Regions from separate parts of the Paenibacillus kribbensis genome, predicted to be linked through region 2. Evidence: a T-box and tRNA genes for the amino acid it is inferred to sense, from the RefSeq annotation. Region 2 holds a T-box; the other regions hold tRNA genes.

The links. The T-box of region 2 lies ahead of leuS (leucine--tRNA ligase). A T-box ahead of a tRNA ligase gene usually reads a tRNA of that ligase, here a tRNA-Leu.
Region 1: it has a tRNA-Leu gene. The T-box ahead of leuS (leucine--tRNA ligase) is inferred to sense a tRNA for this amino acid. The anticodon was not compared.
Region 3: it has a tRNA-Leu gene. The T-box ahead of leuS (leucine--tRNA ligase) is inferred to sense a tRNA for this amino acid. The anticodon was not compared.
Region 4: it has a tRNA-Leu gene. The T-box ahead of leuS (leucine--tRNA ligase) is inferred to sense a tRNA for this amino acid. The anticodon was not compared.

Annotation. Positions count from the first base shown of each region.
Region 1 covers NZ_CP020028.1:1,327,506-1,335,250, reverse strand. Annotated here, with positions in the region: gene B4V02_RS06175 (SpoIID/LytB domain-containing protein) at 1-1,939, opposite strand, end outside; gene ruvB (Holliday junction branch migration DNA helicase RuvB) at 2,250-3,257, opposite strand; gene ruvA (Holliday junction branch migration protein RuvA) at 3,307-3,921, opposite strand; gene ruvC (crossover junction endodeoxyribonuclease RuvC) at 3,918-4,421, opposite strand; gene B4V02_RS06155 (BofC C-terminal domain-containing protein) at 4,651-5,355, opposite strand; tRNA gene B4V02_RS06150 (tRNA-Pro) at 5,472-5,545, opposite strand; tRNA gene B4V02_RS06145 (tRNA-Leu) at 5,553-5,632, opposite strand; tRNA gene B4V02_RS06140 (tRNA-Arg) at 5,645-5,721, opposite strand; tRNA gene B4V02_RS06135 (tRNA-Gly) at 5,727-5,801, opposite strand; tRNA gene B4V02_RS06130 (tRNA-Lys) at 5,837-5,912, opposite strand; tRNA gene B4V02_RS06125 (tRNA-Asp) at 5,941-6,017, opposite strand; tRNA gene B4V02_RS06120 (tRNA-Met) at 6,032-6,108, opposite strand; tRNA gene B4V02_RS06115 (tRNA-Val) at 6,140-6,215, opposite strand; tRNA gene B4V02_RS06110 (tRNA-Glu) at 6,226-6,297, opposite strand; tRNA gene B4V02_RS06105 (tRNA-Ser) at 6,315-6,406, opposite strand; tRNA gene B4V02_RS06100 (tRNA-Asn) at 6,410-6,485, opposite strand; rRNA gene rrf (5S ribosomal RNA) at 6,504-6,620, opposite strand; rRNA gene B4V02_RS06090 (23S ribosomal RNA) at 6,767-7,745, opposite strand, start outside.
Region 2 covers NZ_CP020028.1:1,835,782-1,843,526, forward strand. Annotated here, with positions in the region: gene yqeH (ribosome biogenesis GTPase YqeH) at 1-610, shown strand, start outside; gene aroE (shikimate dehydrogenase) at 718-1,590, shown strand; gene yhbY (ribosome assembly RNA-binding protein YhbY) at 1,660-1,956, shown strand; gene nadD (nicotinate-nucleotide adenylyltransferase) at 1,975-2,565, shown strand; gene yqeK (bis(5'-nucleosyl)-tetraphosphatase (symmetrical) YqeK) at 2,549-3,145, shown strand; gene rsfS (ribosome silencing factor) at 3,142-3,489, shown strand; gene B4V02_RS08200 (CvfB family protein) at 3,486-4,394, shown strand; gene B4V02_RS08205 (class I SAM-dependent DNA methyltransferase) at 4,398-5,171, shown strand; T-box leader at 5,293-5,550, shown strand; gene leuS (leucine--tRNA ligase) at 5,613-7,745, shown strand, end outside.
Region 3 covers NZ_CP020028.1:5,195,229-5,201,978, reverse strand. Annotated here, with positions in the region: rRNA gene B4V02_RS23250 (23S ribosomal RNA) at 1-1,459, shown strand, start outside; rRNA gene rrf (5S ribosomal RNA) at 1,613-1,729, shown strand; tRNA gene B4V02_RS23240 (tRNA-Ile) at 1,766-1,842, shown strand; tRNA gene B4V02_RS23235 (tRNA-Ala) at 1,867-1,942, shown strand; tRNA gene B4V02_RS23230 (tRNA-Asn) at 1,947-2,022, shown strand; tRNA gene B4V02_RS23225 (tRNA-Met) at 2,057-2,130, shown strand; tRNA gene B4V02_RS23220 (tRNA-Ser) at 2,134-2,225, shown strand; tRNA gene B4V02_RS23215 (tRNA-Glu) at 2,257-2,328, shown strand; tRNA gene B4V02_RS23210 (tRNA-Val) at 2,335-2,410, shown strand; tRNA gene B4V02_RS23205 (tRNA-Met) at 2,443-2,516, shown strand; tRNA gene B4V02_RS23200 (tRNA-Asp) at 2,542-2,618, shown strand; tRNA gene B4V02_RS23195 (tRNA-Phe) at 2,655-2,727, shown strand; tRNA gene B4V02_RS23190 (tRNA-Thr) at 2,753-2,828, shown strand; tRNA gene B4V02_RS23185 (tRNA-Tyr) at 2,833-2,918, shown strand; tRNA gene B4V02_RS23180 (tRNA-His) at 2,938-3,010, shown strand; tRNA gene B4V02_RS23175 (tRNA-Gln) at 3,026-3,100, shown strand; tRNA gene B4V02_RS23170 (tRNA-Lys) at 3,105-3,180, shown strand; tRNA gene B4V02_RS23165 (tRNA-Leu) at 3,195-3,282, shown strand; tRNA gene B4V02_RS23160 (tRNA-Gly) at 3,289-3,363, shown strand; tRNA gene B4V02_RS23155 (tRNA-Cys) at 3,374-3,445, shown strand; tRNA gene B4V02_RS23150 (tRNA-Arg) at 3,471-3,547, shown strand; tRNA gene B4V02_RS23145 (tRNA-Pro) at 3,570-3,643, shown strand; tRNA gene B4V02_RS23140 (tRNA-Gly) at 3,653-3,723, shown strand; gene B4V02_RS23135 (PAS domain-containing sensor histidine kinase) at 3,921-5,024, opposite strand; gene B4V02_RS23130 (response regulator) at 5,017-5,670, opposite strand; gene B4V02_RS23125 (GAF domain-containing protein) at 5,812-6,264, opposite strand; gene B4V02_RS23120 (Crp/Fnr family transcriptional regulator) at 6,563-6,750, shown strand, end outside.
Region 4 covers NZ_CP020028.1:687,743-695,487, forward strand. Annotated here, with positions in the region: rRNA gene B4V02_RS03090 (23S ribosomal RNA) at 1-2,425, shown strand, start outside; rRNA gene rrf (5S ribosomal RNA) at 2,577-2,693, shown strand; tRNA gene B4V02_RS03100 (tRNA-Asn) at 2,712-2,787, shown strand; tRNA gene B4V02_RS03105 (tRNA-Thr) at 2,791-2,863, shown strand; tRNA gene B4V02_RS03110 (tRNA-Glu) at 2,875-2,946, shown strand; tRNA gene B4V02_RS03115 (tRNA-Val) at 2,957-3,032, shown strand; tRNA gene B4V02_RS03120 (tRNA-Gln) at 3,087-3,161, shown strand; tRNA gene B4V02_RS03125 (tRNA-Lys) at 3,166-3,241, shown strand; tRNA gene B4V02_RS03130 (tRNA-Leu) at 3,253-3,333, shown strand; tRNA gene B4V02_RS03135 (tRNA-Gly) at 3,344-3,418, shown strand; tRNA gene B4V02_RS03140 (tRNA-Arg) at 3,424-3,500, shown strand; tRNA gene B4V02_RS03145 (tRNA-Pro) at 3,522-3,595, shown strand; tRNA gene B4V02_RS03150 (tRNA-Gly) at 3,605-3,675, shown strand; gene ppc (phosphoenolpyruvate carboxylase) at 4,413-7,205, shown strand; gene sigW (RNA polymerase sigma factor SigW) at 7,398-7,745, shown strand, end outside.

The DNA.
Region 1 (7,745 bases), 510 kb from region 2:
TGACTCGTGCATGACGGTCTTCATTCATGACGATCACCCCGTTACCGCTTGAAGTGCTGCTCCCGGATGCTGACAGAATTTGAGTTCCTTGCGTGCCACTTATATGAGAAGTAGCCCCATCTGCGCCTAATACAGTATAACTGCCGGTACTCGCAATATCAAACAGAGTGCTAGGCAATCCCCCCATCGCTGAACGATACATATCGGGGTATTTTACCGCCAAAGGTGACCCGTTGGCTTCAACCTCCAGCACACGCCCTGACGGACCGCGTTTGGTAACATCCAGATGATTAATTGAGGCTGGTACTGTACCCGTTACTTTCCCTTGTAGTGATTTAGCAATTTGCGCTGATGTAAAAGGTCCACGCACCCATGCATAGTCTCCGGATTGAGGCACCTTCTCCAAAACAATCATCTCTTCACCCGGTTGCGCCTTGGCTACTGGTGCAACTGCCGACTGAATTTGGGGGATAGGGCGCACATTGGTATTTTCAGCAGTAACGGTAATTTTGTCTAACCCTGCTTCTGTGACTCCCTCCAGCTCCTTGGCATTATCCTCACGTATATAACCTGTTTGGCCACTGGAGAGAAGGACATGATACCACTCCTGTGCTCCTTTTTGCGCTGTTGTATCTCCCGAACTGTCTACGCTGGCGAATGCTTCACCACCACTGTTCCATACCTCGGAAGCATCTGCTGTTACACCGCCCGCATTAGATGAAAATACAGCTTCGACCACTTTGCCGCCGCTTTTAATCACTTCACCAGCCGTGGCATCTACAGCCTCATTGACATTCGCATGTTCCGAACCTTTACCATTGTAAGCCTGACTTAATGTGCCATCCACCACGTTCCCGATCTGAAACCGATTGCCTTGGGCAAGGGCATAGCTGCGGGCCGCTACCGCTTGAGCCTTGAGGGCTTCAGCAGGCCATGAGGAGTAGACCTCCGCTCCTACCACGGAATATAAATACTGCTCGAGCGGTACGTCATTAACAAGCGCCAGTTGTCCTGAGGTCATGCTAATCTCCATGTCGCCGCGATATGTACGCTGTGATCTTTCAACCACTTGAATCCCATTATTACCGCCGTTGACAATGACCTTGCTGTTATTAGAGCCACTCAGCATATAATGTGACATCGCTTGCGAGCCTGTCGTTACTCCTGCTTCTTGTCTTATCATGAGTCCGGTTTGAGTAGCACTAACTTTAGATAACGTAAGTTTGGGCTGCTTGCTCTCCAGCTCTGTCTTTAAAGTCGATAGCTTGCTGTCGTTACTCTCTTCTCCAACCCACACAGCATACTGACCTCTTGATTGAATCACAGTAAAAGCATCAAAGCCTGCCGCAGCAATTGTCGCTCGAACGAGATTTGCCTCCTGCTCGGTTCCATAGTTTCCTGTAGACCAGTGCTTATTGCCCTTAACTTCAGCCTGCGTTCCGGTTGCCGAAGAAATCCGCTGTACAGCAGCCTGTGCGGACTGTTCACTTGCATAAATTCCCGCGTACACCTGATAGACAGAGCTACCGTTTTTAGAACCGATAAAAACCGTAGGTTTATCATTCGTCTTTTGCAGGATTTGAGCCGCTTTAATTGCTGCTGCTTCATTTCCTTCAAGTACCTTCACCCGATAGCTGTCTACACTAAAACGAGCGGTGCTGTCCGGTAGTCCCATCCAAGCCTGATAACTGCCTCCACTGTTCTGTCCGACACTCAGACCTTCTGATGATTTCAAGGTTACCGCGGGAACTATTGCTTTATATTTACTGCCTAGATCCGCAAAGATCACTACACGAATATCTTCTTGGGCGGCAGCAGCCTGAACACACGAAGACCAGGGAATGCAAACTGTAGCTAATACCATAATCGCTGCTGCTCGTTTGGCCCGACCCGTCCATGTACTGAAAATTGTTTTTCGGTTCAATGCTTTTCCATTCATTTCTGAATCCCCCCATTCTGGCTATCCTAGCATGCATAAAGCATGATTTGGCGGGATCTCGACCATCGCCTGTCCCTTTAAATACATCGGCGGAATAAACCGAAATTTGAACACGCTCAATTCTTGCTCAAATGGTCTTTTCCCCTAACGATCCTATTCCACCAATATCGTACTTACTATATCGTACTTCCCCTTTCGCACTTACCATAATTGCGTAGCTACGCTGTAAATTAATCTCAATTACTTTCTCTTTAAAACCGTACTTTGGGCTGTGCTCTTGCAATAAAAGCCAAAAGCCCACCATTTCTAGTCACCGTGGATCCGTTGGCATAGGGATTCCAAGGTGAGCATATGCCGCTGGAGTCACCGTACGTCCCCGAGGTGTTCTTTGTAAAAGTCCAATTTGCAGCAAATAAGGCTCATACACGTCCTCAATCGTCTGGCTCTCTTCACCGATGGTTGCAGCAATGGTATCCAATCCCACAGGTCCACCCCGAAATGAATGAATCATGGCCTTAAGCATTTTATGATCAATTTCATCCAGTCCGAGCGGATCAATTTGAAGTCTTTTCAGCGCCTCTGCGGCCAATTCTGAATGGATCATACCGTCTCCGGCAACTTGGGCAAAATCACGCACCCTTTTTAACAGTCGATTCGCAATCCGTGGTGTCCCCCGTGAACGCAATGCAATTTCTTCGGCTGCATCCCCAACGATCTCAACTTCCATAATATCCGCGTTTCTGGATACGATGTAGGCCAGCTCGTCCGTCGTATAGAACTCCAATCGACTGATAACACCAAACCGGTCGCGCAACGGCGCAGAAAGCAGCCCAGCGCGTGTAGTAGCCCCTATAAGGGTAAAGGGCGGCAAATCCAGGCGAACTGAACGCGCACTCGGGCCTTTACCAATCATAATGTCCAGCGCAAAATCCTCCATCGCCGGGTACATGACTTCTTCCACCGTACGATGGAGGCGATGAATTTCATCAATGAATAAAACATCGCCTTCTTGAAGATTGGTCAGCAGCGCTGCCAGGTCTCCAGGTCTTTCAATCGCAGGCCCTGAGGTGGTACGCAAATTAACCCCTAGTTCATTCGCAATAATGTTGGCGAGAGTCGTTTTACCCAATCCGGGAGGACCGTACAACAGTACATGATCCAGCGCTTCTTTACGCATTTTGGCCGCTTCAATGTAAACTTTCAAATTTTCCTTAACCTGATTTTGCCCGATATATTCATTAAGATAACGGGGGCGAAGGCTTAGCTCCGCCGTCTGGTCTTCCATCATCAAATTGGCGGAAATAATCCGATCATCCATTTTCCATCGCTCCTCTTTCACCAGACTTCTGTCAACGGACACCAGCGTCCTATCCGGCAAACAACAGTTGCAAAGCCCGTTTCATCAAAATATCGGCAGATTCATCAGGTTTCGCATCCTTCTTCATTCTGCTCCATACCTTATCCAACTCTGCATCTGTGTAACCGAGTGCCTTGAGCGCCTCACGTGCCTCGCCCCAATACGAACCCTCGCCCTCTTCCACGACAGGCTCTGCAAACAGTCCGGTCACCATCCCCAGCGAACCAATACCGTCCAGCTTGTCTTTCAAATCCAGAATCATGCGCTGCGCCGTCTTTTTACCGATTCCCGGCAACTTGGTGAGAAATGTGATATTTTCCTGATAAATCGCCGTCACCACATGAGCAGGCGTACCGCCTCCCAAAATCCCAAGTGCCACACGTGGTCCAATACCAGATACATCAATCAGTTTACGAAATAATTGCTGTTCCTCACGGGTTGCAAACCCAAACAGTAAAATAGCATCTTCCCTCACATGATGGTGAATGTAAATAACCACCGGTCCTTCCGTTTTGGCGAAGGCGTAAGGATTCGGACAGAACACCCGATATCCCACCCCCTGCACATCCAAAACGACATATTCATTTTCCAAGTGAGCCACAGAACCACGCAAGAAATCTATCATTTTCGCAATACCTCATTTAATTTTGAATTTAGTCCATAGGAATGCGCATGACAAATAGCCACCGCCAAAGCATCCGCTACATCATCCGGTTTAGGCACAGCCTGGAGCTTTAGAAACATTCTAACCATCTCCTGCACCTGCTTCTTCTCCGCCTTGCCATACCCTACAATAGCCTGCTTTATCTGCATCGGCGTGTATTCCCCAATAGGGAGATTACGTTGCCTTGCAGCCAGCACCAGCACACCACGCGCCTGACTTACAGACATAGCAGTCGTAACGTTGCGATTAAAAAAAAGCTTCTCCAGCGCTACCGCATCAGGCTTATATTTATCAATCAATTGCAGCATGCCTTCATACACATGAAGCAGCCTATCTTCTTCCGGTGTATGGGCTTCTGTCTGAATGCAGCCGTACTGCACAGGAACCACCTTACTGCCAATCTTGTCCACAAATCCGAAGCCCACAATAGCAATACCCGGATCAATTCCTAGAAAACGCAAAAAAATCTCTCCCTTATCGCTAAACCATGGCGTTAACTAACATCAGCCAACTCTATCCTGAATACATTTATGGCTAAATTCCATACAAAGCGAACATATGTGTCGTTCATTTCATTATAACAAAACTTTGCATCTAATAGAGGAAAAAATTTAACTCTCAGTGAAAACATAAAAAGAGACGCCACAAGCATCACCTGATCGGTAAAAGCCTGACGTCTCTTGCTTCTAATCAATATTGCTGTTTTAATACCCTCTGTGTTCGTTCCACCGCAAAGTCACTAAAAGTAGAGATTACACTGTTGTACTCGTTTATATCCTGTACACGGATTCCCTGTTGCAGCTGTTCATACACCCCTTCCGGCAAAGCCGTTTCCATGGAGTCTACATCCAGTTGGAAAAAAGTCCGTATCACCTTCTCCTTTTTAGGTGGCCCTTCAAACAAAGTGAGTTGTCCGTCAGCGCTCAAGCCCATGTAGCCGTGCTCTTTACACGATTCTGACAGGTCTTCCACCCTTCGCTCGAACCATACCTCTCCCTTAGTATTAAGCCGTCCCTTCCAGTCGGGATGCTGTTTCAGTAAATTTTCCAGCTGCTGCGAGCTTAGCGTTCCCAAGGAAAGTGTTTCCGTACCACATACATAGGTAGTTAACAGGTGAGTTTTCCTGCTTATACCGGAAGCACGTATGCTTTGCAAAACCTGCATCTGTGAGGAGTGATCTTCAGCCGGTGTTGTGTGTGAGGATTCCTCCATATCAACCTCTGCCATAACGGCAGTAGCGAGTGGCTGTGACAGCATAGCCTGCATATGTCTTGAAAACAGAATACCCAACCCAGCCAGCAAACAAGCTACTCCAAAAATGGTGCAGGCCCATACTGTTCTTCTTCCCTGTTTCCAGCGCCGTTTCATTTGTTTTTTCCAGCTTAATCGCTTCACAGTAATCCCTTCCGTCCCACTTTTTGTGTTAGTGTGACCTGGAGATTACTGAATTATACAAAAAGATAATAAAGACAATAAAAAAAGCCGCTGCTTCCAGCGACTTTCCCTTTGAATCGGGATGACACGATTTGAACATGCGACCCCCTGGTCCCAAACCAGGTGCTCTACCAAGCTGAGCTACATCCCGAAATACATGCCGGTGAGAGGACTCGAACCTCCACGGTTTCCCTCACGATTTTGAGTCGCGCGCGTCTGCCAATTCCGCCACACCGGCTTATGAAGTTAATGGCGCGCCCTGAGAGATTCGAACTCCCGGCCTTTTGATTCGTAGTCAAACGCTCTATCCAGCTGAGCTAAGGGCGCAAATATGGAGCGGACGACGGGAATCGAACCCGCGACCCTCGCCTTGGCAAGGCGATGCTCTACCGCTGAGCCACGTCCGCAATACAATTATATTATAACATATAATTTCAAAAAATGGTGAGCCATGAAGGACTCGAACCTTCGACACCCTGATTAAAAGTCAGGTGCTCTACCAACTGAGCTAATGGCTCCCAACAGGGTCATGCAACTTTATAAAAATGGCGGAACTGACGGGATTCGAACCCGCGATCTCCTGCGTGACAGGCAGGCATGTTAGGCCTCTACACCACAGTTCCATAATAAAGTTAATTGGTTGCGGGGGCAGGATTTGAACCTGCGGCCTTCGGGTTATGAGCCCGACGAGCTACCGAACTGCTCCACCCCGCGAAAGTAGAAGGGAATTCTTTTTAATTATTTATGGTGGAGGCTGAGGGGATCGAACCCCCGACCCTCTGCTTGTAAGGCAGATGCTCTCCCAGCTGAGCTAAGCCTCCGTACTACTTATGACCCGTAGGGGATTCGAACCCCTGTTACCTCCGTGAAAGGGAGGTGTCTTAACCCCTTGACCAACGGGCCATGCAACAAAATAATTCTGGCGGAGAGAGAGGGATTCGAACCCTCGAGACGCTTTTGGCGCCTACACGATTTCCAATCGTGCTCCTTCGGCCAACTCGGACACCTCTCCATATGGCTCCCCGAACAGGACTCGAACCTGTGACAACTCGATTAACAGTCGAGTGCTCTACCAACTGAGCTATCAGGGAATAATAATCATAAAGCTTGCTTGGCGGCGTCCTACTCTCCCAGGACCCTGCGGTCCAAGTACCATCGGCGCTGGAGGGCTTAACGGTCGTGTTCGGGATGGGTACGTGTGGAACCCCTCCGCTATCGCCACCAAACATGAATTTGCCTCGCAAATTCTTTTTCAGGAAGCAGCATCGCCAAATGCTGTGTGTTCGCTTGTCCAGCCTAAGCCACTTGAGCTTACGCTATATCAAACTTACACCCTGAAAACTGGATCCGAAACTCCATTGCGTCCTATCTTTAGGATAAGCCCTCGACCGATTAGTATTGGTCAGCTCCATGCATTGCTGCACTTCCACCCCCAACCTATCTACCTCGTCGTCTTCAAGGGGTCTTACTAATTGGGAAATCTCATCTTGAGGGGGGCTTCACGCTTAGATGCTTTCAGCGCTTATCCCTTCCGTACATAGCTACCCAGCTGTGCTTCTGGCGAAACAACTGGTACACCAGCGGTACGTCCATCCCGGTCCTCTCGTACTAAGGACAGCTCCTCTCAAATTTCCTACGCCCACGACAGATAGGGACCGAACTGTCTCACGACGTTCTGAACCCAGCTCGCGTACCGCTTTAATGGGCGAACAGCCCAACCCTTGGGACCTACTTCAGCCCCAGGATGCGATGAGCCGACATCGAGGTGCCAAACCTCCCCGTCGATGTGGACTCTTGGGGGAGATAAGCCTGTTATCCCCAGGGTAGCTTTTATCCGTTGAGCGATGGCCCTTCCATGCGGTACCACCGGATCACTAAGCCCGACTTTCGTCCCTGCTCGACTTGTAGGTCTCGCAGTCAAGCTCCCTTCTGCCTTTGCACTCTTCGAATGATTTCCAACCATTCTGAGGGAACCTTGGGGCGCCTCCGTTACTCTTTAGGAGGCGACCGCCCCAGTCAAACTGCCCACCTGACACTGTCCTCGTACCGGCTTACGGTACCAAGTTAGAACCTAGATACGATCAGGGTGGTATCCCAAGGATGCCTCCCCTCAAGCTGGCGCTCAAGGCTCGACGGCTCCCACCTATCCTGTACAGATCGTACCCAAATTCAATATCAAGCTGCAGTAAAGCTCCATGGGGTCTTTCCGTCTTGTCGCGGGTAACCTGCATCTTCACAGGTATTAAAATTTCACCGGATCTCTCGTTGAGACAGCGCCCAAGTCGTTACGCCATTCGTGCGGGTCAGAATTTACCTGACAAGGAATTTCGCTACCTTAGGACCGTTATAGT
Region 2 (7,745 bases):
TGCGACCAATGTGGGTAAATCCACTCTCATTAACCGCTTGATTCGTGATTATAGCGATATGGAACAGGAGCTCACAACGTCCCGTTATCCGGGAACCACACTCGATATGGTGAATATTCCACTCGATGACGGCAAGCATATTATTGACACGCCAGGGATTGTATACCCTTGGCGGTTCAGTGAAATCGTTTCCCGCCGGGATTTGAGCGCCATTATGCCGGACAAGCCACTGAAGCCTGCTGCTTATCAACTGGATTCCGGACAGACCTTGTTTTTCGGCGGCATGGGCCGATTTGATTTTATAGAAGGTCAGCATCAATCCTTTACCTGCTATATTAACGGTGGGTTAAAAATACATCGCACGAAGCTGGAGCGGGCGGATCAACTGTTTGCTGATCATGCCGGGGAATTGCTCTCTCCGCCAACGCGCGATCAATTGGCAGAAATGCCGGAATGGACGAGACATGAGTTCCGTGTTCCCCGTAAAGCTCCATCGGACATCTATATTTCCGGTTTGGGATGGATCAGGGTGAATAGCGACAGCGGAGCTCTGGTAGCGGTTCATGTCCCTCGGGGAATCCGTGTCCTTTTGCGGCCTGCGTTGATTTAACGGATGTTGTAAGCCATGTTATAGGGCGGCAAGGAACATGTTCAGGTTCCTGCCGCCATTCATGTATTTGTGCAGCCTAATATTTTGCAGTATGGGAGAGATCAACGATGAGCAGCAGCGGGGAGTCTGGAGCGACCGAGCAAGGTCTTGTACTATTAGGCGTATTGGGGGATCCGATCAAGCACTCCAAATCGCCTCTTATGCATAAAATAGCTTTGCAGGCAGCGGGAATTGAAGGGGATTTTGTACCACTTCACGTCAAGCCGGATCAGTTGGAGGATGCCATGAAGGGAATTCGGGCATTGCATTTCCGCGGAGTCAATGTGACAATTCCCCATAAAGTTGAGGTTATGAAATATCTGGATGAGATTGATGAAGGGGCCAGGCTGATCGGCGCAGTCAATACGATTGTGAATGACAACGGACGGCTGAAGGGTTACAATACCGACGGAATCGGCTATGTGCGTTCCCTTAAGGAAGAGACTTCGGTGGAATTGAAAGGTGCAAAAATTGCCGTTCTTGGAGCCGGAGGGGCTGCTCGTGGCGTGATTCATGCTCTTTTGGAGGAGCGGCCGGAATCGGTTATGATTCTGAACCGAACACGCGACAAAGCTGAGCAACTGGCACAGGAATGGACGACGGAAGCGATTCCAGTAACGGGCTATGCCAACGATGAGGCGAAGAACGTACTTGCAACGGTAGATGTGTTGATCAATACAACCTCGGTGGGAATGTCGCCCTTATCAGATGAGCTTCCACTGGAAACGAGCTTGATTCCGAAGGGAATTATTGTGAGTGATTTGATCTATAACCCGCTGGAAACGAGGCTTTTACGTGAAAGCCGTGAACAACGTGGCTGTATTGTGCATGGTGGCTTGGGGATGTTCGTGTACCAGGGAGCAGTGGCCTTTGAGTATTTTACGGGGATTGCCCCGGCGGTAGACCAGATGAGAGCGGCGGTGCTGAGAAGCCTGTCATAGGTCAGATTTTACATTTAAAATTATGGAAATGCCGCATTGCATATGTGGCGATGAAGGGGTTAATTATACATGTTAACAGGTAAACAAAAAAGATATTTGCGTTCCATGGCGCATCATTTGGACCCGGTTTTTCAAGTAGGGAAAAACGGTACGAATGAGCATCTTATGCGTCACATCAACGATGCGATTGAAAAGCGTGAGCTGATGAAGGTGCAAATTTTGAACAACTGTCTGGACGACAAGCATGAAATTGCGGAAGAGCTGGCTGCGGAAACAGGTTCCGAGCTTGTGCAGATCATCGGGAGCACCATTATTTTGTACAAGGAATCCCGTGATCACAAGCAAATTGAGTTGCCAAGAGGATAAACACGCGGGGAGAATACTATGAAAATCGGTATTATGGGCGGTACATTTGACCCGATTCATATTGGGCATCTGCTGGCTGGAGAGGCGGCAAGGGATGCCTATGGGCTGGATCAAGTATGGTTTATGCCTTCTCATATCCCTCCGCACAAGCATCAGGCGGGGGCAAGCGGTACGGAGCGTCTGGAGATGACGAGAGAAGCGGTGGCGGGTCATCCCGCTTTTGAAGTGCTGGATATTGAAGTGCTTCGCGGTGGGGTATCATATACCATTGACACGATCAAGGAGCTTCAGAAGCTGCACCCTGCGGAGGATTTTTATTTTATTATTGGCGCGGATATGGTCAACTACTTGCCTCATTGGCAGGGAATTGAGGAGCTGGCGCAGCGGATTTGCTTTATCGGTGTCAGACGCCCCGGTTTCCAGCTTGCATTACATGAATTGCCGCATTATTTAGAGAACAGGATATTGCTGGCGGACATGCCAGTGGTGGACATTTCATCCACGGATATTCGGGAACGTGCTGCGGAAGGGCGCACCATTCGTTATCTTGTGCCTGACCGTGTGCATGACTATATTACAAGGGGCGGTTTGTATGAAGTACAGCCGTGAGCAATTGATGGAGGCCGTATCCGGTCAGATGCCTGAAAAACGCTGGAAGCACACGCTGGGTGTTATGCATACCTCCGTGGAGCTAGCCAAGCGTTATGGCGCGGACCCGGAGAAGGCCGAACTGGCGGCTATTCTGCATGATGTAGCGAAATATTGGCCTGTTCAGCAGATGGAAGAAGTAATTCGCAGTCATCCCGAATGTGATCAGGAGCTTTTGAAGCATGACAAACAGCTCTGGCATTCTGAGGTGGGATACTGTGTTGCAGCAAGAGATTACGGGGTAGATGATCCGGAAATACGAAATGCGATTCGCTGGCATACGTCAGGGCGTGTAGGCATGAGCCTGCTGGATAAAGTCGTGTGTCTTGCTGATTACATTGAGCCGGGCCGTGATTTTCCGGGGGTCGACCATATCCGAAAACAGGCCAAAAAAAGTTTGGAGCAAGGGCTTGTCGCTGGATTTGACTCTACGATTTCATTGTTGCTGGAGAAGCAAAAGGTTATTTTTCCTTTGACGGTCTTGTCGCGCAATGACTTGATTCAACAACTAAAACAGAGAAAAACGGAGGTTCATGAATGACCCTTACGAATGAGCAATTGATGCAAACTGCGGTTGATGCCGCTAATGATAAAAAGGCAATGAACATTGTTGCACTGGATTTGCGTGGAGTATCACTTGTCGCGGATTATTTTGTAATCTGCCACGGTAATTCGGATACACAGGTACAGGCGATTGTAACCGAAATTCGCAAACGTGCTCATGATGAAGGTGTAACAATCAAGGGTATCGAAGGTATGGATTCCGCACGCTGGGTTCTGATGGATTTGGGAGATGTTGTAGTGCATGTCTTCCATCGCGACGAGCGTGAATATTATAACATTGAACGACTCTGGTCGGATGCTAAGGTTGTGGAGAAGGTATGAGTCTGATTGCTGGTACTTATGTCACCATTATGGTGGACCGTGAAGTGTCCCCTTTTGGCTACTTTCTCACCGTTGGTGAGCAGGATGTGCTGCTACATTATACGGAGCTTACACGCGAGATCGAGGTAGGCGAACGGTTGGAGGTATTTATTTTTTACGATACAGAGGACCGTTTGGCCGCAACCATGAAAAAGCCGTTCTTGTCGCTGGGCGAAATGGCAAAGCTTGAAGTGGCTGATGTGCACCCGCGCTTGGGATGCTTCCTGGAGATGGGACTGGGTCGCCAGCTTTTGTTGCCGATTCGCGAGCTGCCGGAGAACCGGGACTTGCACCCTCGGGTGGGCGACCACGTGTATGCGATCATGGAGCATGACAAGCAGGGCAGACTGCGGGCTAAGCTGGCAGGAGAGCAGGAGTTGGCTCCGCTGTGCTTCCATGCCCCTGATTCGTGGAAAAATACGTGGGTGCAGGCGACCGTGTACAAGCCGCTTCAGATGGGTACATTTGTCCTGGTGGACGGCGGGGTGCTTGGTTTTGGGGCCATTGGTATGATTCATTCCTCGGAACGTAACCGGATGCTTCGGTTGGGCGAAGAGGTTAAGGTACGGGTCGCGCTTGTTCGTGAAGACGGTCGTGTCAATCTGGCGATGTCGCCGCGTAAGGAAGTGGGCCGTAATGAGGATGCAGATCGGCTGATCGCTTTTCTGAAAGAGCGTCCAGGCGGAGGTATGCCTTATTCTGACGCAACCCCGGCCGACATTATCAAGCAACGGTTTGGCATCAGTAAATCTGCCTTCAAGCGTGCGATGGGCAAGCTGATGAAGGAAGGACTGGTTATACAAAAGGAAAACTGGACCTACCTGGTGGAAAAAATGCCTAAACCGAAGGACGGGAATGAGGAATAAAAAATGGCTTCTTACCGGAAGTTTGCCTATGTATATGATGAGCTGATGCAGGATATGCCGTACCCAGACTGGTTGCGCTTTGCACGGCAGGCTTGGGAACAGTACGGTATGCCGCATACGGTGGCCGAGCTGGGCTGCGGAACGGGCTCCATTACGATCCCCCTGGTTAACTCGGGCTTCGAGGTGACCGGCATTGACCTATCTTCTGATATGCTGGCGGTAGCCCGCCGCAAAATGGAAACGACTCCGCAAGGACAGCGGCTGTTTCGTGAGGGAAGCGTCCGCTGGCTGCAGCAGGATATGCGGGAATGGAGTTTACCCGAGCCAGTCGATTCAGTGATTTCTTTTTGCGATTGTCTGAACTATTTGCTGGAGGAAGAAGATATAACGGCTACGTTTCACAGAACGTATGCAGGTCTTAAGCCCGGCGGAACCTTTTTGTTTGATGTACATCATCCCCAGACGTTTGTACGTTATGATGAAGAGCAGCCTTTTGTATTGGACGAACGCTCCATCTCGTATATCTGGACCTGTGCGCTGGATACGCCACGCTGTGAAATTGAGCATCATCTTAGTATTTTTGCGAGAGCAGAAAATGAAGGACGCGATCTGTATCAGCGGTTCGAGGAAATTCATGTGCAGCGTGCCTATGACCCGGACTGGATGAAGGCAGAATTGTCCAAAGCGGGTTTTCGTGATGTGAAGGTGTATGCGGATTTTGAATGGGTAGAAGCAGAGGATGACGCGGCGAGATTGTTTTATGTTGCTGTAAAATAGTGAGGCTTTATTATTCGAATATGGGAAAAAGAAGGGCGCTTTCATAATGACATGAAGGGCGTGTAGTCCTTATTTGACTTTTTTCGCAGTTTTCAATATAATAGTGCCATTATTAACGGTTAAACAATCGCTGATGAGGAATAGTAGTTTTGTGTGGACATGTAGAGAGCCGGCGGGTGGTGCAAGTCGGTTGACAGCGCAAAGTGAACTCGCCTCGGAGATATGCGCCCAACGCAGGAACGCCCTATACAGGTGTTTATATTCTGTTACTAAACCGCATCGGATCACCTCCGTTATCAGGTGCAAAGGGAGTAGAACGCGAAGAACGCTTTCTGCTAACTAGGGTGGTACCACGGGAATATAACCTCTCGTCCCTAGCGCTGAATACGCTACGGGATGCAGAGGTTTTTTTGTTGCATACCGTTTGAGGAGGAAATGAGAATGACAGACACACAGCCGAAGCACGGCTATCAACCGCAAAGTATTGAACCAAAATGGCAGAAATATTGGGATGAGAACAAGACGTTTCGTACCGGAGAAGAGCCGGGCAAACCGAAGTTTTATGCTTTGGATATGTTCCCTTACCCGTCTGGAGCTGGTCTGCACGTAGGCCATCCGGAGGGCTACACGGCAACGGATATTGTTTCGCGTTATAAAAGAATGCGCGGCTACAACGTACTGCATCCGATGGGTTGGGACGCTTTCGGTCTGCCTGCCGAGCAGCATGCGCTCGATACAGGTGAGCATCCGCGTGAAATTACGGTGAAAAACGTAAATAACTTCCGCCGTCAGATCAAATCGCTCGGTTTTTCGTACGACTGGGATCGTGAAATCAGTACGACTGATCCTGATTACTATAAATGGACACAATGGATCTTCATCCAATTGTACAAGCGCGGTCTTGCTTATGTAGCTGAAGTACCCGTGAACTGGTGTCCTGCGCTGGGAACCGTGCTGGCGAATGAAGAAGTTATTGATGGTAAGAGTGAGCGTGGCGGTCATCCGGTCATCCGTAAACCAATGCGTCAATGGATGCTGAAAATTACGGAATACGCGGATCGTCTGCTGGATGATCTGGAGGAGCTGGATTGGTCCGAGAGCATTAAGGATATGCAACGGAACTGGATTGGCAAATCTACCGGGGCTGAGGTTATTTTTCCAATTGAAGGCCATGACAAGCAGCTGACGGTATTTACAACCCGTCCGGATACGCTGTTTGGTGCGAGCTACTGTGTGCTGGCTCCAGAGCAGGAACTGGTGGAAATCATCACTACACCTGAACAAAAGGATGCTGTACATCAATACCGTGAGCAAGCTGCTCGTAAAAGCGATCTGGAGCGTACGGATCTGGCTAAGGATAAAACAGGCGTGTTCACAGGTGCTTATGCGGTGAACCCGGTGAACGGTGAAAAGCTGCCCATCTGGATTGCCGACTATGTGCTGGCAGGCTACGGAACAGGCGCAATTATGGCTGTACCGGGTCACGATACACGTGACTGGGAATTTGCCAAGAAATTCGGATTGAAAATCACTGAGGTTGTCCAAGGTGGAGACGTGGCTAATGAGCCATACACCGAGGATGGTCCGCACGTCAATTCAGGCCCGCTGAATGGACTTACCAACGAGGAAGCGATTCCGAAGATGATCGAATGGCTGGAAGCCGAGGGTAAAGGACAGGGCAAAGTAACCTACCGTCTGCGTGACTGGCTGTTTAGCCGCCAACGCTATTGGGGTGAGCCTATTCCGGTAATTCATCTGGAAGATGGCACGATCAAAACGGTTCCTGAGGATCAGCTGCCGCTCATGCTGCCGGAGATGGACAACATCAAGCCTTCAGGCACGGGTGAATCCCCATTGGCCAATGCAAAAGAATGGGTAGAAACCATTGATCCTGAGACAGGCATGAAAGCGCGTCGCGAGACCAACACGATGCCGCAATGGGCAGGAAGCTGCTGGTACTACCTGCGCTTTATTGATCCCAAAAATGATAAAGAGCTTGTATCCAAGGAGAAGCAGCGCGAATGGATGCCTGTTGATTTGTACATTGGCGGAGCGGAACATGCGGTTCTTCACTTGCTGTATGCTCGTTTCTGGCACAAGGTACTGTATGATCTCGGCGTAGTGGAAACGAAAGAGCCTTTCTACAAACTGGTCAACCAGGGCATGATTTTGGGCAATAACAATGAAAAAATGAGTAAATCGCGTGGTAATGTCATTAATCCTGACGATATTGTGAATACGTTTGGCGCCGATACGCTGCGTATTTATGAGATGTTTATGGGGCCGCTCGAAGCGACCAAGCCATGGAACGAGAATGGAGTTGAGGGAGCGCATCGTTTTCTGTCCCGCGTATGGCGCCTGTTTGTTTCCGAAGATGGTAGCCTGAATGATAAAATTACAAATGACGGCGGAAGCGATGAGTTCAAGCGGACCTGGCATAAAACGCTGAAAAAAGTAACTGAAGATCTGGATGCCCTGCGCTTCAATACGGCAATTAGCCAGTTGATGATTTTCACCAACGATGCATACAAAGCAGACCTTTTGCCGCGTGCAGCGATGGAAAACTTCGTGCAA
Region 3 (6,750 bases), 2.4 Mb from region 2:
GATGGGGTGACGCAGTAGGGTAGTGACGCGGACTGATGGATGTCCGTCCAAGCAGTGAGGCTGGTGTGTAGGCAAATCCGCACATCGATAAGGCTGGGCTGTGATGGGGAGCGAAAATTGCAGTAGCGAAGGTCATGATCTCAGACTGCCAAGAAAAGCCTCTAGCCAGGAGAAGGTGCCCGTACCGTAAACCGACACAGGTAGGCGAGAAGAGAATTCTAAGGCGCGCGGAAGAACTCTCGTTAAGGAACTCGGCAAAATGACCCCGTAACTTCGGGAGAAGGGGTGCCTCGGTAGGGTGAATAGCCCGAGGGGGCCGCAGTGAAAAGGCCCAAGCGACTGTTTAGCAAAAACACAGGTCTGTGCGAAGCCGCAAGGCGAAGTATACGGGCTGACGCCTGCCCGGTGCTGGAAGGTTAAGGGGAGTGGTAAGCCTTCGGGCGAAGCTATGAACCGAAGCCCCAGTAAACGGCGGCCGTAACTATAACGGTCCTAAGGTAGCGAAATTCCTTGTCAGGTAAATTCTGACCCGCACGAATGGCGTAACGACTTGGGCGCTGTCTCAACGAGAGATCCGGTGAAATTTTAATACCTGTGAAGATGCAGGTTACCCGCGACAAGACGGAAAGACCCCATGGAGCTTTACTGCAGCTTGATATTGAATTTGGGTACGATCTGTACAGGATAGGTGGGAGCCGTTGAGCCTTGAGCGCCAGCTTGAGGGGAGGCATCCTTGGGATACCACCCTGATCGTATCTAGGTTCTAACTTGGTACCGTAAGCCGGTACGAGGACAGTGTCAGGTGGGCAGTTTGACTGGGGCGGTCGCCTCCTAAAGAGTAACGGAGGCGCCCCAAGGTTCCCTCAGAATGGTTGGAAATCATTCGAAGAGTGCAAAGGCAGAAGGGAGCTTGACTGCGAGACCTACAAGTCGAGCAGGGACGAAAGTCGGGCTTAGTGATCCGGTGGTACCGCATGGAAGGGCCATCGCTCAACGGATAAAAGCTACCCTGGGGATAACAGGCTTATCTCCCCCAAGAGTCCACATCGACGGGGAGGTTTGGCACCTCGATGTCGGCTCATCGCATCCTGGGGCTGAAGTAGGTCCCAAGGGTTGGGCTGTTCGCCCATTAAAGCGGTACGCGAGCTGGGTTCAGAACGTCGTGAGACAGTTCGGTCCCTATCTGTCGTGGGCGTAGGAAATTTGAGAGGAGCTGTCCTTAGTACGAGAGGACCGGGATGGACGTACCGCTGGTGTACCAGTTGTTTCGCCAGAAGCACAGCTGGGTAGCTATGTACGGAAGGGATAAGCGCTGAAAGCATCTAAGCGTGAAGCCCCCCTCAAGATGAGATTTCCCAATACGTAAGACCCCTTGAAGACGACGAGGTAGATAGGTTGGGGGTGGAAGTGCAGTAATGCATGGAGCTGACCAATACTAATCGGTCGAGGGCTTATCCTAAAGATAGGACGCAATGGAGTTTCGGATCCAGTTTTCAGGGTGTAACACCTTGAAGGTATGTACAAGTGCATACGAAAAGCGCATTGAAATTCATTCACACGATATGTGATGAATCAAGTTTCAATACGGAAGAATTTGCGAGGCAAATTCATGTTTGGTGGCGATAGCGGAGGGGTTCCACACGTACCCATCCCGAACACGACCGTTAAGCCCTCCAGCGCCGATGGTACTTGGACCGCAGGGTCCTGGGAGAGTAGGACGCCGCCAAGCGATATCCTTTAGAGGATAATAAAGCTGTAAATATTAGGGCCTTTAGCTCAGCTGGTTAGAGCGCACCCCTGATAAGGGTGAGGTCGGTGGTTCGAGTCCACTAAGGCCCACCATTTCTTAATTAATACAACATGATTGGGGCCATAGCTCAGCTGGGAGAGCGCCTGCCTTGCACGCAGGAGGTCAGCGGTTCGATCCCGCTTGGCTCCACCAATATTCCCTGATAGCTCAGTTGGTAGAGCACTCGACTGTTAATCGAGTTGTCACAGGTTCGAGTCCTGTTCGGGGAGCCATATTTTGAATATTTTTGACTTATATATATAAGGTGGCGGCGTAGCTCAGCTGGCTAGAGCGTACGGTTCATACCCGTGAGGTCGGGGGTTCGATCCCCTCTGCCGCTACTCGGAGAGATACCCAAGTGGCTATAAGGGGACCCTCTGCTAAGGGGTTAGACTGCGAAAGTGGTGCGAGGGTTCGAATCCCTCTCTCTCCGCCACACCTTTAAAAATTCAGAATTTATTTTGTAAGGCCCGTTGGTCAAGGGGTTAAGACACCTCCCTTTCACGGAGGTAACAGGGGTTCGAATCCCCTACGGGTCATAATATGGAGGCTTAGCTCAGCTGGGAGAGCATCTGCCTTACAAGCAGAGGGTCGGGGGTTCGATCCCCTCAGCCTCCACCATTAATAATTTTTAAAGAAATCCCTTTTACTATCGCGGGGTGGAGCAGTTCGGTAGCTCGTCGGGCTCATAACCCGAAGGTCGTAGGTTCAAATCCTGCCCCCGCAATTAATTTCCTGATGGAAATGCCTCTGGAACTGTGGTGTAGAGGCCTAACATGCCTGCCTGTCACGCAGGAGATCGCGGGTTCGAATCCCGTCAGTTCCGCCATTCTAATATGTATAATTTAGTAGTACAACATAATATGGCTCGGTAGCTCAGTCGGTAGAGCAGAGGACTGAAAATCCTCGTGTCGGCGGTTCGATTCCGTCCCGAGCCACCTTTCAAGTGGGAATGAGTAATGTGCCGGTGTAGCTCAATTGGTAGAGCAACTGACTTGTAATCAGTAGGTTGGGGGTTCAAGTCCTCTCGCCGGCACCATTTTGGAGGATTAGCGAAGTGGCCAAACGCATCAGACTGTAAATCTGCTCCCTTACGGGTTCGGTGGTTCGAATCCATCATCCTCCACCAGTCTTTTCTTAATCATATGGCGGTCGTGGCGAAGTGGTTAACGCACCGGACTGTGACTCCGGCATTCGTGGGTTCAAGCCCCATCGGCCGCCCTTTATTCTTATTAATGGGGATTAGCCAAGCGGTAAGGCAACGGACTTTGACTCCGTCATGCATAGGTTCAAATCCTATATCCCCAGCCATTAAGAGCCATTAGCTCAGTTGGTAGAGCACCTGACTTTTAATCAGGGTGTCGAAGGTTCGAGTCCTTCATGGCTCACCATTTATAATTATTTTGCGGTCGTGGCGGAATTGGCAGACGCGCACGGTTCAGGTCCGTGTGGGCTAACCCCCCGTGGAGGTTCGAGTCCTCTCGACCGCACCATATTTTGCGGACGTGGCTCAGCGGTAGAGCATCGCCTTGCCAAGGCGAGGGTCGCGGGTTCGATTCCCGTCGTCCGCTCCATTATCCATACGGCGCCATAGCCAAGTGGTAAGGCAAAGCTCTGCAAAAGCTTCATTCCCCAGTTCAAATCTGGGTGGCGCCTTAACGCTCATTATGGATTACAATATGCGCCCTTAGCTCAGCTGGATAGAGCGTTTGACTACGAATCAAAAGGCCGGGAGTTCGAATCTCTCAGGGCGCGCCATTTCTAAAAAAATGTATAATGTCGGGATGTAGCTCAGCTTGGTAGAGCACCTGGTTTGGGACCAGGGGGTCGCATGTTCAAATCGTGTCATCCCGATACTGATTTGCGGGTGTAGTTCAATGGTAGAACTCCAGCCTTCCAAGCTGGTAGCGTGGGTTCGATTCCCATCACCCGCTTTTTGCTATAGCGGATTCTTGTTGCCTCAGTGGTGACACCTTATAAATAAAGAGAGCCTGTCTGGAGACAGTGCTCTCTCTTTTTTTATTATATTTTCTAAATAACGATATGATGAATATTGAGGATTTGCGCTATCTGGTGCATACCCCACAAATAAGTTTGCGGATATACACCGATTACGATCCAACGGCCGATTTTACACGGGAATGGTGAGCTGGATGGAGGTTCCTTGCTCTGGTGCGGAGGTCATGCTCATATATCCTCCTACTCCTCTAGCCCGTTCTTCCATGCTAAACAGTCCAACGCCCTCTCCTTGGGATTCTTCAGAGAATCCGATCCCCTCATCCCAAATGCTCACTTGTATGATTTCTCCCTGATCTTCTACGTCGACATGTGCTTCTGCTACGTCTGCATACTTGGCTACATTCGTTAATGCTTCCTGTACAATCCGATAAATAGCTATTTCCTTACGGATATCAAGGCGTTTACGTAGGTTACACTGAAAATGGACCTCAATACCGTAATGCGAGCAAAAGTTTTCAATATAGGTTCGTATGGCTGGTACGACACCTAAATCATCCAGAACTGAGGGACGTAGTTCCCATGCTAGTCCGCGGACGTCTTTAATGATGTCGGTCACTTGTGAACGCAGATTTTCCAGAACAGGACTAGGCTGTTCAGCAAGTTGGCTATCTAGTTGAATAATTAGAGAAAACAAGCTTTGTCCGATCCCATCATGCAATTCTCTTGAAAAACGCTTGCGTTCTTCCTCCTGAATTTGCATTACTTGCGTCATCATCGTCTGAAGCTCAGCCTCGACCTTTTTCAGCTTGGTGACCTCATTACGGATTGCTAAGTGCTGATAGGGTTTGCCTTCCTCGTCCATGAACGGAACGATTGTGGTATTCACCCAGTAATAGCTGTTATCCTTAGCCCGATTGCGTATTTCTCCTTGCCATACCTGGCCTGAGCGTATGGTGGTCCACAGGTTTTTCATGAACGCGGAAGTATGGTAGCCTGAATTAATGAGCCGATGATCCCGACCGATCAGTTCTTCACGACTGTACTGCGAAATCTCACAGAACTTGTCGTTCACGTACTGAATAATGCCACGATGATCGGTCAAAGCAACGATGGAGGAAGTATCTAATGCAAGTTTCAGGTTGGATAGCTGGTGAAGTGAGTTACGCAGTTCATGGAGAAAAGGGGACTCCGGGATATAAGCTTCCAAATCATTTAGTAACTTATCAGCCGACTCACCAAAAGCGTGCTGCGGCAAAGGATTAGAAGATTCATTCATAGTGCAGCAGCCCCTTTTTAAGTGCAAATTTGACCAACTCAGGCCGTGTTTTCAGGTTAAGCTTTTCCATAAGGTTACTTTTGTGGGACTCTACGGTTTTGACGCTAATTACCAGATGCTCGGCAATTTCCTTATTGGCATATCCTTTCGCTATCCATGACAGAATTTCCTTTTCACGCTCGGAAAGGGACTCATAGGGTCCGGCAATGCCTTCCTGTTTGATCTTGTCCAGATATTCACTCATCAGTCGTTTGGTCGCATTTGGGTACAAATAGGCGCTGCCTTCGGCCACAGACTGAATGGCTGCGAGTAATTCCTCGTGAGGTGCACTTTTTAAAATGTATCCGGATGCCCCGGCCTGAATGGCCCGGAATAGGTATTCCTCATCGTCATGCATCGTTAGGATAAGAACTTCAGTATCAGGCAACTTTTTTTTTAATTCAGTGGTTGCTGTTAGACCGTCTTTGCCAGGTGGCATGCTAAAATCCATGAGCACTACATTGGGTTGCAGCTCCACCGCCTTGCGGATCGCCTCATCACCGTCTGCAGCATCTCCTACCACCTTAATGCCGTTTTTGCCGTCCAATAGGGCCATGAGGCCGGAACGTACGACAACATGATCATCCACTACAAGTATACGAATCAATTTGTCATCCCCTCGAACGGTAAAAAAACCGTGCGTTTTGTCATAATCATAGCAAATTTTAGGGATTTCAATCAATATAGTCAGCTGGGTATGTCCATATTTAGCAAATATCTGTTGTTATCTATAAAAGTATGAAGAAGCTTATGAAGTAGGGGGGTGAGTACATAGCTCACCAAGCCGCTGAGCGACTCGAGTTGCCTCGGCTACTTCGGAATCGGTGAACGTCCTTACATCGCGGTTACCAAGAAGTAGCACACCATTCGGTAAATTACCTGTGCTGGAAAAGGGAATAGCTATAGCAGAATGAAGCTGCTCAGCCAGCATCAGCGCACATTCCTGACGCAGACGTATGCTGCCAGGCAGCAAAGCATTCACAGTCACGGTACGTCCCAGACGAACTGCCAGCCCGGCAATGCCGTGTCCCACTTTAAAAGAAATAAGGCGATAACGATTGCTTCGGCTGCCAGAGACGTAATACCAATGTAACTTACCGCCTCCTGATTTGGACATGAATGCAAGGGCAGTGAGATCTCCATAGATGCGATCCCTTAACTGGTTCAGTTCTTTTCGCATTTCATCCGTTATTTGTAGCATGGAAGACACATCCTTTTTCTTAACAAAACTGTAGCTCTAATTATTGTAGCTTCGATGGTTACAAAAGTAAGTCAGGGAACCCCCTGATCTATAGGCGTAGGAAACACTGACTTTTCATAAGACGGGGAAATGAGTAGGAGGAAAGCCGATAAATAAGGCACTAGCCTGCCTGAGAAGTGATATTTATCACAGCGAATCAGGGAGTAGGAAGGTATAAAATCAGGTGTTCTCCCGATAACAACCCATGTGTCAAACCATTATGATATAGATATCAGGTAAACATGAGGAGGACGCTAAAATGCAAGCCACTTGTATGGAACGGTTTGGGGACGAGGCGGAACGCACGGGGATTCAGCTTTTTTTGACGGAGGAGCATTTTGAGCTGCTGAAAGAAATTATGTCTTGGAAAAAGGTAAAGGCAGGCGTTATGCTTTTCCGAGAGGGCGATGATGCGGAGCAGCTTTATTATATACATTCAGGCCATGT
Region 4 (7,745 bases), 1.1 Mb from region 2:
AGCAGTACCGTGAGGGAAAGGTGAAAAGCACCCCGGAAGGGGAGTGAAATAGATCCTGAAACCGTGTGCTTACAAGAAGTCAAAGCCCAATTTAGGGGTGATGGCGTGCCTTTTGTAGAATGAACCGGCGAGTTACGTTCCCGTGCAAGGTTAAGGTGAAGAGCTGAAGCCGCAGCGAAAGCGAGTCTGAATAGGGCGAATGAGTACGTGGACGTAGACCCGAAACCGGGTGATCTACCCCTGTCCAGGGTGAAGGTGCGGTAACACGCACTGGAGGCCCGAACCCACGCATGTTGAAAAATGCGGGGATGAGGTGGGGGTAGCGGAGAAATTCCAATCGAACCCGGAGATAGCTGGTTCTCCCCGAAATAGCTTTAGGGCTAGCCTCGGAAAATAGAGTCGTGGAGGTAGAGCACTGATTGGGTGCGGGGCCCGCAAGGGTTACCAAGCTCAGTCAAACTCCGAATGCCATAGACTTACTTCCGGGAGTCAGACAGTGAGTGCTAAGATCCATTGTCAAAAGGGAAACAGCCCAGACCATCAGCTAAGGTCCCCAAGTGTGTGTTAAGTGGGAAAGGATGTGGAGTTGCACAGACAACCAGGATGTTGGCTTAGAAGCAGCCACCATTGAAAGAGTGCGTAATAGCTCACTGGTCGAGTGACTCTGCGCCGAAAATGTAACGGGGCTAAACACACCACCGAAGCTATGGCTTGATGCTTTGCATCAGGGGTAGGGGAGCGTTGAATGCGGGTTGAAGGTGTACCGAAAGGAGCGCTGGACTGCATTCAAGTGAGAATGCCGGTATGAGTAACGAAAAGATCTGTGAGAATCAGATCCGCCGAAAGCCTAAGGGTTCCTGAGGAAGGTTCGTCCGCTCAGGGTAAGTCGGGACCTAAGGCGAGGCCGATAGGCGTAGTCGAAGGACAACAGGTGGAAATTCCTGTACCACCGTAATCCGCTATGAGCGATGGGGTGACGCAGTAGGGTAGTGACGCGGACTGATGGATGTCCGTCCAAGCAGTGAGGCTGGTGTGTAGGCAAATCCGCACATCATAAGGCTGGGCTGTGATGGGGAGCGAAAATTGCAGTAGCGAAGGTCATGATCTCAGACTGCCAAGAAAAGCCTCTAGCCAGGAGAAGGTGCCCGTACCGCAAACCGACACAGGTAGGCGAGAAGAGAATTCTAAGGCGCGCGGAAGAACTCTCGTTAAGGAACTCGGCAAAATGACCCCGTAACTTCGGGAGAAGGGGTGCCTCGGTAGGGTGAATAGCCCGAGGGGGCCGCAGTGAAAAGGCCCAAGCGACTGTTTAGCAAAAACACAGGTCTGTGCGAAGCCGCAAGGCGAAGTATACGGGCTGACGCCTGCCCGGTGCTGGAAGGTTAAGGGGAGTGGTAAGCCTTCGGGCGAAGCTATGAACCGAAGCCCCAGTAAACGGCGGCCGTAACTATAACGGTCCTAAGGTAGCGAAATTCCTTGTCAGGTAAATTCTGACCCGCACGAATGGCGTAACGACTTGGGCGCTGTCTCAACGAGAGATCCGGTGAAATTTTAATACCTGTGAAGATGCAGGTTACCCGCGACAAGACGGAAAGACCCCATGGAGCTTTACTGCAGCTTGATATTGAATTTGGGTACGATCTGTACAGGATAGGTGGGAGCCGTCGAGCCTTGAGCGCCAGCTTGAGGGGAGGCATCCTTGGGATACCACCCTGATCGTATCTAGGTTCTAACTTGGTACCGTAAGCCGGTACGAGGACAGTGTCAGGTGGGCAGTTTGACTGGGGCGGTCGCCTCCTAAAGAGTAACGGAGGCGCCCCAAGGTTCCCTCAGAATGGTTGGAAATCATTCGAAGAGTGCAAAGGCAGAAGGGAGCTTGACTGCGAGACCTACAAGTCGAGCAGGGACGAAAGTCGGGCTTAGTGATCCGGTGGTACCGCATGGAAGGGCCATCGCTCAACGGATAAAAGCTACCCTGGGGATAACAGGCTTATCTCCCCCAAGAGTCCACATCGACGGGGAGGTTTGGCACCTCGATGTCGGCTCATCGCATCCTGGGGCTGAAGTAGGTCCCAAGGGTTGGGCTGTTCGCCCATTAAAGCGGTACGCGAGCTGGGTTCAGAACGTCGTGAGACAGTTCGGTCCCTATCTGTCGTGGGCGTAGGAAATTTGAGAGGAGCTGTCCTTAGTACGAGAGGACCGGGATGGACGTACCGCTGGTGTACCAGTTGTTTCGCCAGAAGCACAGCTGGGTAGCTATGTACGGAAGGGATAAGCGCTGAAAGCATCTAAGCGTGAAGCCCCCCTCAAGATGAGATTTCCCAATACGTAAGACCCCTTGAAGACGACGAGGTAGATAGGTTGGGGGTGGAAGTGCAGTAATGCATGGAGCTGACCAATACTAATCGGTCGAGGGCTTATCCTAAAGATAAACGCAATGGAGTTTCGGATCCAGTTTTCAGGGTGTAACACCTTGAAAGTATGTACAAGTGCATACGAAAAACGCATTAAAATTCATTCACACGGCTGTGATGAACGGAGTTTCAATACGGAAGAATTTGCGAGGCAAATTCATGTTTGGTGGCGATAGCGGAGGGGTTCCACACGTACCCATCCCGAACACGACCGTTAAGCCCTCCAGCGCCGATGGTACTTGGACCGCAGGGTCCTGGGAGAGTAGGACGCCGCCAAGCAAGCTTTATAATTATTATTCCCTGATAGCTCAGTTGGTAGAGCACTCGACTGTTAATCGAGTTGTCACAGGTTCGAGTCCTGTTCGGGGAGCCATTTGCTCTCATAGCTCAGTAGGTAGAGTGCATCCATGGTAAGGATGAGGTCACCGGTTCGATCCCGGTTGAGAGCTTGTTGTAGGATGGCCCGTTGGTCAAGGGGTTAAGACACCTCCCTTTCACGGAGGTAACAGGGGTTCGAATCCCCTACGGGTCATAAGTAGTACGGAGGCTTAGCTCAGCTGGGAGAGCATCTGCCTTACAAGCAGAGGGTCGGGGGTTCGATCCCCTCAGCCTCCACCATTTTTATCCGAATAAAAGGATGAAAAGTTGGGGAATTGTGAATCATATGCATATTGGGGATTAGCCAAGCGGTAAGGCAACGGACTTTGACTCCGTCATGCATAGGTTCAAATCCTATATCCCCAGCCATTGAGAGCCATTAGCTCAGTTGGTAGAGCACCTGACTTTTAATCAGGGTGTCGAAGGTTCGAGTCCTTCATGGCTCACCATTACATTATATGCGCGTGTGGCGGAATTGGCAGACGCACTAGACTTAGGATCTAGCGTCTTTGACGTGGGGGTTCGAGTCCCTTCACGCGCATATTGTTTTTGCGGACGTGGCTCAGCGGTAGAGCATCGCCTTGCCAAGGCGAGGGTCGCGGGTTCGATTCCCGTCGTCCGCTCCATATTTGCGCCCTTAGCTCAGCTGGATAGAGCGTTTGACTACGAATCAAAAGGCCGGGAGTTCGAATCTCTCAGGGCGCGCCATCTTTACAAAATCTATAATATCGGGATGTAGCTCAGCTTGGTAGAGCACCTGGTTTGGGACCAGGGGGTCGCATGTTCAAATCGTGTCATCCCGATACTGTTTTGCGGGTGTAGTTCAATGGTAGAACTTCAGCCTTCCAAGCTGATAGCGTGGGTTCGATTCCCATCACCCGCTTAATGATTACCTAGAAGCCGAAAGGCTTCTTTTTATTTTGTCCACATTATACCCACTTTGTTGTTTAGAGTTCTTTGCCAATGTATCTCTTTCATGCACAGTTGGGGATGACTTGTGCATATTGTAAATAGGCTCATGTTAATGTAACGCCTAGAACCCGAGTTTGTCCTCCAATATATATCTTTCTCCTGTAGTAAGACTAATTTCCTGATCAAATCCCTTATAAATAGGAATCCTATGACTGCTAACGGTATGAATTTATGGTGATAACTCAAAAGTTACTGTCCAGTTGTACACATTATCTTCTTTTTATGTGGGTAATAGCAGATTATTGGATGAAAAACACATCTATATTATTGATCGGTGACAAGTTTTGTGTATATCTTTGTGGATAGAAGCTTGATTAGCTTCATATTGTCAACAAATCATAAACATGTACACATAATGATGCATGAATTTTTGTTTTGGAAATCACACTGCCTATAAGAATTGTGTATAAATTTTCATGAAATTCTTTGGATACTCTTAACTAAGTTCATCTAATTTCATTTTAATGCATAAAAAACCAATATATTCTCAAAAAAAGTATTTAAAATACATGATTTTTTACTGTAAATTTTGCAGCTTTTCATACGTTTTTATTGTATGATGTTAAGAAAGTGTCAAATTTCGTGTGTATACGTACCTTTGCAACAAGACTGTATATGGTGTGGAACAGATCAGATGGGGGGAAAAGCATGACCGAGCTTACGTTAACCGCAAACAAAAACCAATCCAATAATCTGCTGCGGCGGGACGTTCGTTTTCTAGGAAATATTCTTGGTGAGGTTTTGGTTCATCAGGGTGGCAACGAACTTTTGGATATCGTGGAAAAAATACGTGAGACAAGTAAATCGTTACGTGCCGGGTATCAGCCGGAGTTGTACGAGAATTTCAAACAAATGGTCAGCGGACTGGATACGGATATTCGTCACCAGGTTATTCGCGCGTTTGCGATTTATTTTCAGTTGGTGAATATCGCTGAGCAAAATCATCGTATTCGTCGTAAGCGGGATTATGAGCATTCCGCTGGTGAAGATGTTCAACGCGGCTCTATTGAAAGTTCCGTTCAGGAGCTTAAGCAAGGGGGATTCTCTGCCGAGGACGTCAGTAATATGCTGAAAGAGCTCTCTCTGGAACTGGTTATGACCGCACATCCTACAGAGGCAACACGACGGGTAATTCTGGATATTCATAAGCGGATTTCTGAGGATGTCATGCTGCTGGACAATCCGATGCTTACCTTGCGCGAGCGGGAACAGGTGCGGGAGAATCTGCTGAATGAAGTAATTACACTGTGGCAGACAGATGAGCTGCGTGACCGCAAGCCAACTGTATTAGATGAAGTAAGAAATGGGATGTATTATTTTCATGAGACTTTGTTTCATGTATTGCCGGATGTATACCAAGAATTGGAACGATGTTTAAGCAAATATTATCCCGAGCAAAAATGGCACATTCCAACCTACCTGAGATTTGGCTCCTGGATTGGTGGGGACCGAGACGGCAATCCGTCTGTGACATCTCATGTAACTTGGGAAACGTTACGTATGCAACGCAAGCTGGCTCTGAGAGAATATCAGCACACACTGAAAGAACTTATGGGATACTTGAGCTTTAGCACTAGCATTGTGCGCGTTTCAGATGATCTGCTGGCTTCTATTGAAGAAGATCGTTCACATATTACGCTCAAAAAGATGGAAGTATGGCATAACGAAAAAGAGCCTTATCGGATTAAACTCGCATATATGATTGCCAAGGTGAATAACATTTTGGATGAAAATAAACAGGACACCAGGGAACGTTATAGCACTGCTGAAGAGCTTATTGCAGACCTGAATGTTATTGATAACAGTTTGCGTCATCATTTTGCGGATTATGTGGCAGATACGTATATTCAAAAGATGATTCGCCAGGTAGAGCTATTCGGATTCCATACAGCTACACTGGATGTACGACAGCATAGTCAGGAGCATGAAAATGCGATGACTGAGATTCTTTCCAAAATGAATATCGTGTCAGATTACGGTAAGTTGCCGGAGGAAGAAAAGATAGATCTGCTGGAAAAGCTGTTGAACGAACCCCGTCCAATTACTTCGCCGTATTTAAAATATAGCGATAACACGCAGGAATGTCTTGACGTATATCGCACGATATATATGGCTCAGAAGGAATTTGGCAAGCAGTCCATTACAAGCTACCTCATCAGTATGACTCAGGGAGCCAGTGACTTGCTGGAGGTTATGGTGCTAGCCAAAGAAGTGGGACTGTTCCGCATCGAAAAGGATGGTACTGTCATATGTACACTGCAATCCGTTCCTTTGTTTGAAACGATAGACGATCTGCATGCTGCACCAAGTATTATGAGAAGATTGTTGAACTTGCCTGTATATCGACAATCTGTAGCCGCAATGGATCAGCTTCAGGAAATCATGCTGGGCTACTCGGACAGTAACAAGGATGGCGGGGTGGTTACGGCCAACTGGGAGCTTCGGGTCGCGATGAACAGCATTACAGAAGTGGTTAATGAGTTTGGCGTAAAAGTGAAGTTCTTTCACGGTCGTGGTGGAGCACTGGGCCGCGGAGGAATGCCGCTTAACCGCAGCATCCTGGCTCAGCCTCCTCATACGATTGGAGGCGGGATCAAGATTACGGAGCAGGGTGAAGTGCTCTCATCCCGATACTCGCTCAAAGGCATTGCTTATCGGAGTCTTGAGCAGGCGACCTCAGCCTTGATTACGGCTGCTGCGTATCATCGCTCCGGGCAGAAGGAAGTGTTTGAGGAAAGCTGGGAGGAGATCATTGCCCGTATTTCCGAGGTATCCCTGAAGAAGTATCAGGATTTGATTTTCCGAGATCCGGATTTCTTCGCTTTCTTCAAAGAATCGACGCCGTTGCCTGAGGTGGGCGAGCTGAATATTGGATCACGTCCGTCGAAGCGTAAGAACAGCGAGCGTTTTGAGGACTTGCGCGCCATTCCATGGGTTTTTGCATGGACACAAAGTCGCTACTTGTTACCTGCATGGTATGCGGCTGGAACAGGTCTGCAAAGCTTTTATCAGAACAATGAGGATAATCTCAAGGTACTGCAAACGATGTTTAGGGACTCGGCTTTCTTCCGGTCCCTTATTGATACGCTGCAAATGGCGATTGCCAAAGCGGATTTGCTGATTGCCGAGGAATATGCGGGAATGTCCGATAATGAAGAGGCAAGAGAGCGTATTTTCGGACAGATTTCAGAGGAGTTCAAGCTTACATCCGAGCTGATTTTGAAAATAACCGGACAATCCGAGATTTTGGACGACGTGCCGGTGATTCAGGAATCAATCAGGTTACGTAATCCTTATGTCGATCCGTTAAGTTATCTGCAGGTTCAGTTGCTTAGCGAGCTACGGGAGCTGCGTGATCAAAATGGAGATGATGCTGAGCTGTTGCGTGAGGTATTATTGACCATTAACGGAATTGCCGCGGGATTAAGGAACACAGGCTGATACAGCTTGGCTGTATGAATACAGATGATCGGGCGCTTATAGAGTGCCCGATTGTGCTGTGTGAATAAAATATGACAGAAGAGTGTTCAGATGGTGTCAATACTATAGTTGATTTTCGGATAAAATTAAACTACGATGAATAATCATAAATATGCAATAGGTAACCCATCAGCAAGTCTGGGGGAGTATAGAGTGGATAATATGGAAAGCCGCTTGGTTAGGCTGGTACAGAAAGGTGATCAGCGGGCTTTTGCGGAGCTAGTCGAGTTATATAAAGATCGAATTTTTCATCTTTCCTACCGGATGCTTGGTAATCGCCATGAGGCGGAGGATCTGGTGCAGGAAACTTTTTTGCGTGTGTATCGCAATTTGGAGAAGTATGACCATGGACAGAAGTTCTCGACCTGGATTTACAGGATTGCTACAAATCTATGTATTGATCGTCTGCGAAGGAGAAAACCTACATACTCACTTGATGCTGAAATGACTGATCAGGAAGGTGTCGATGGGTATGCTATGCTCGCTAGCGAAGAGCTTACC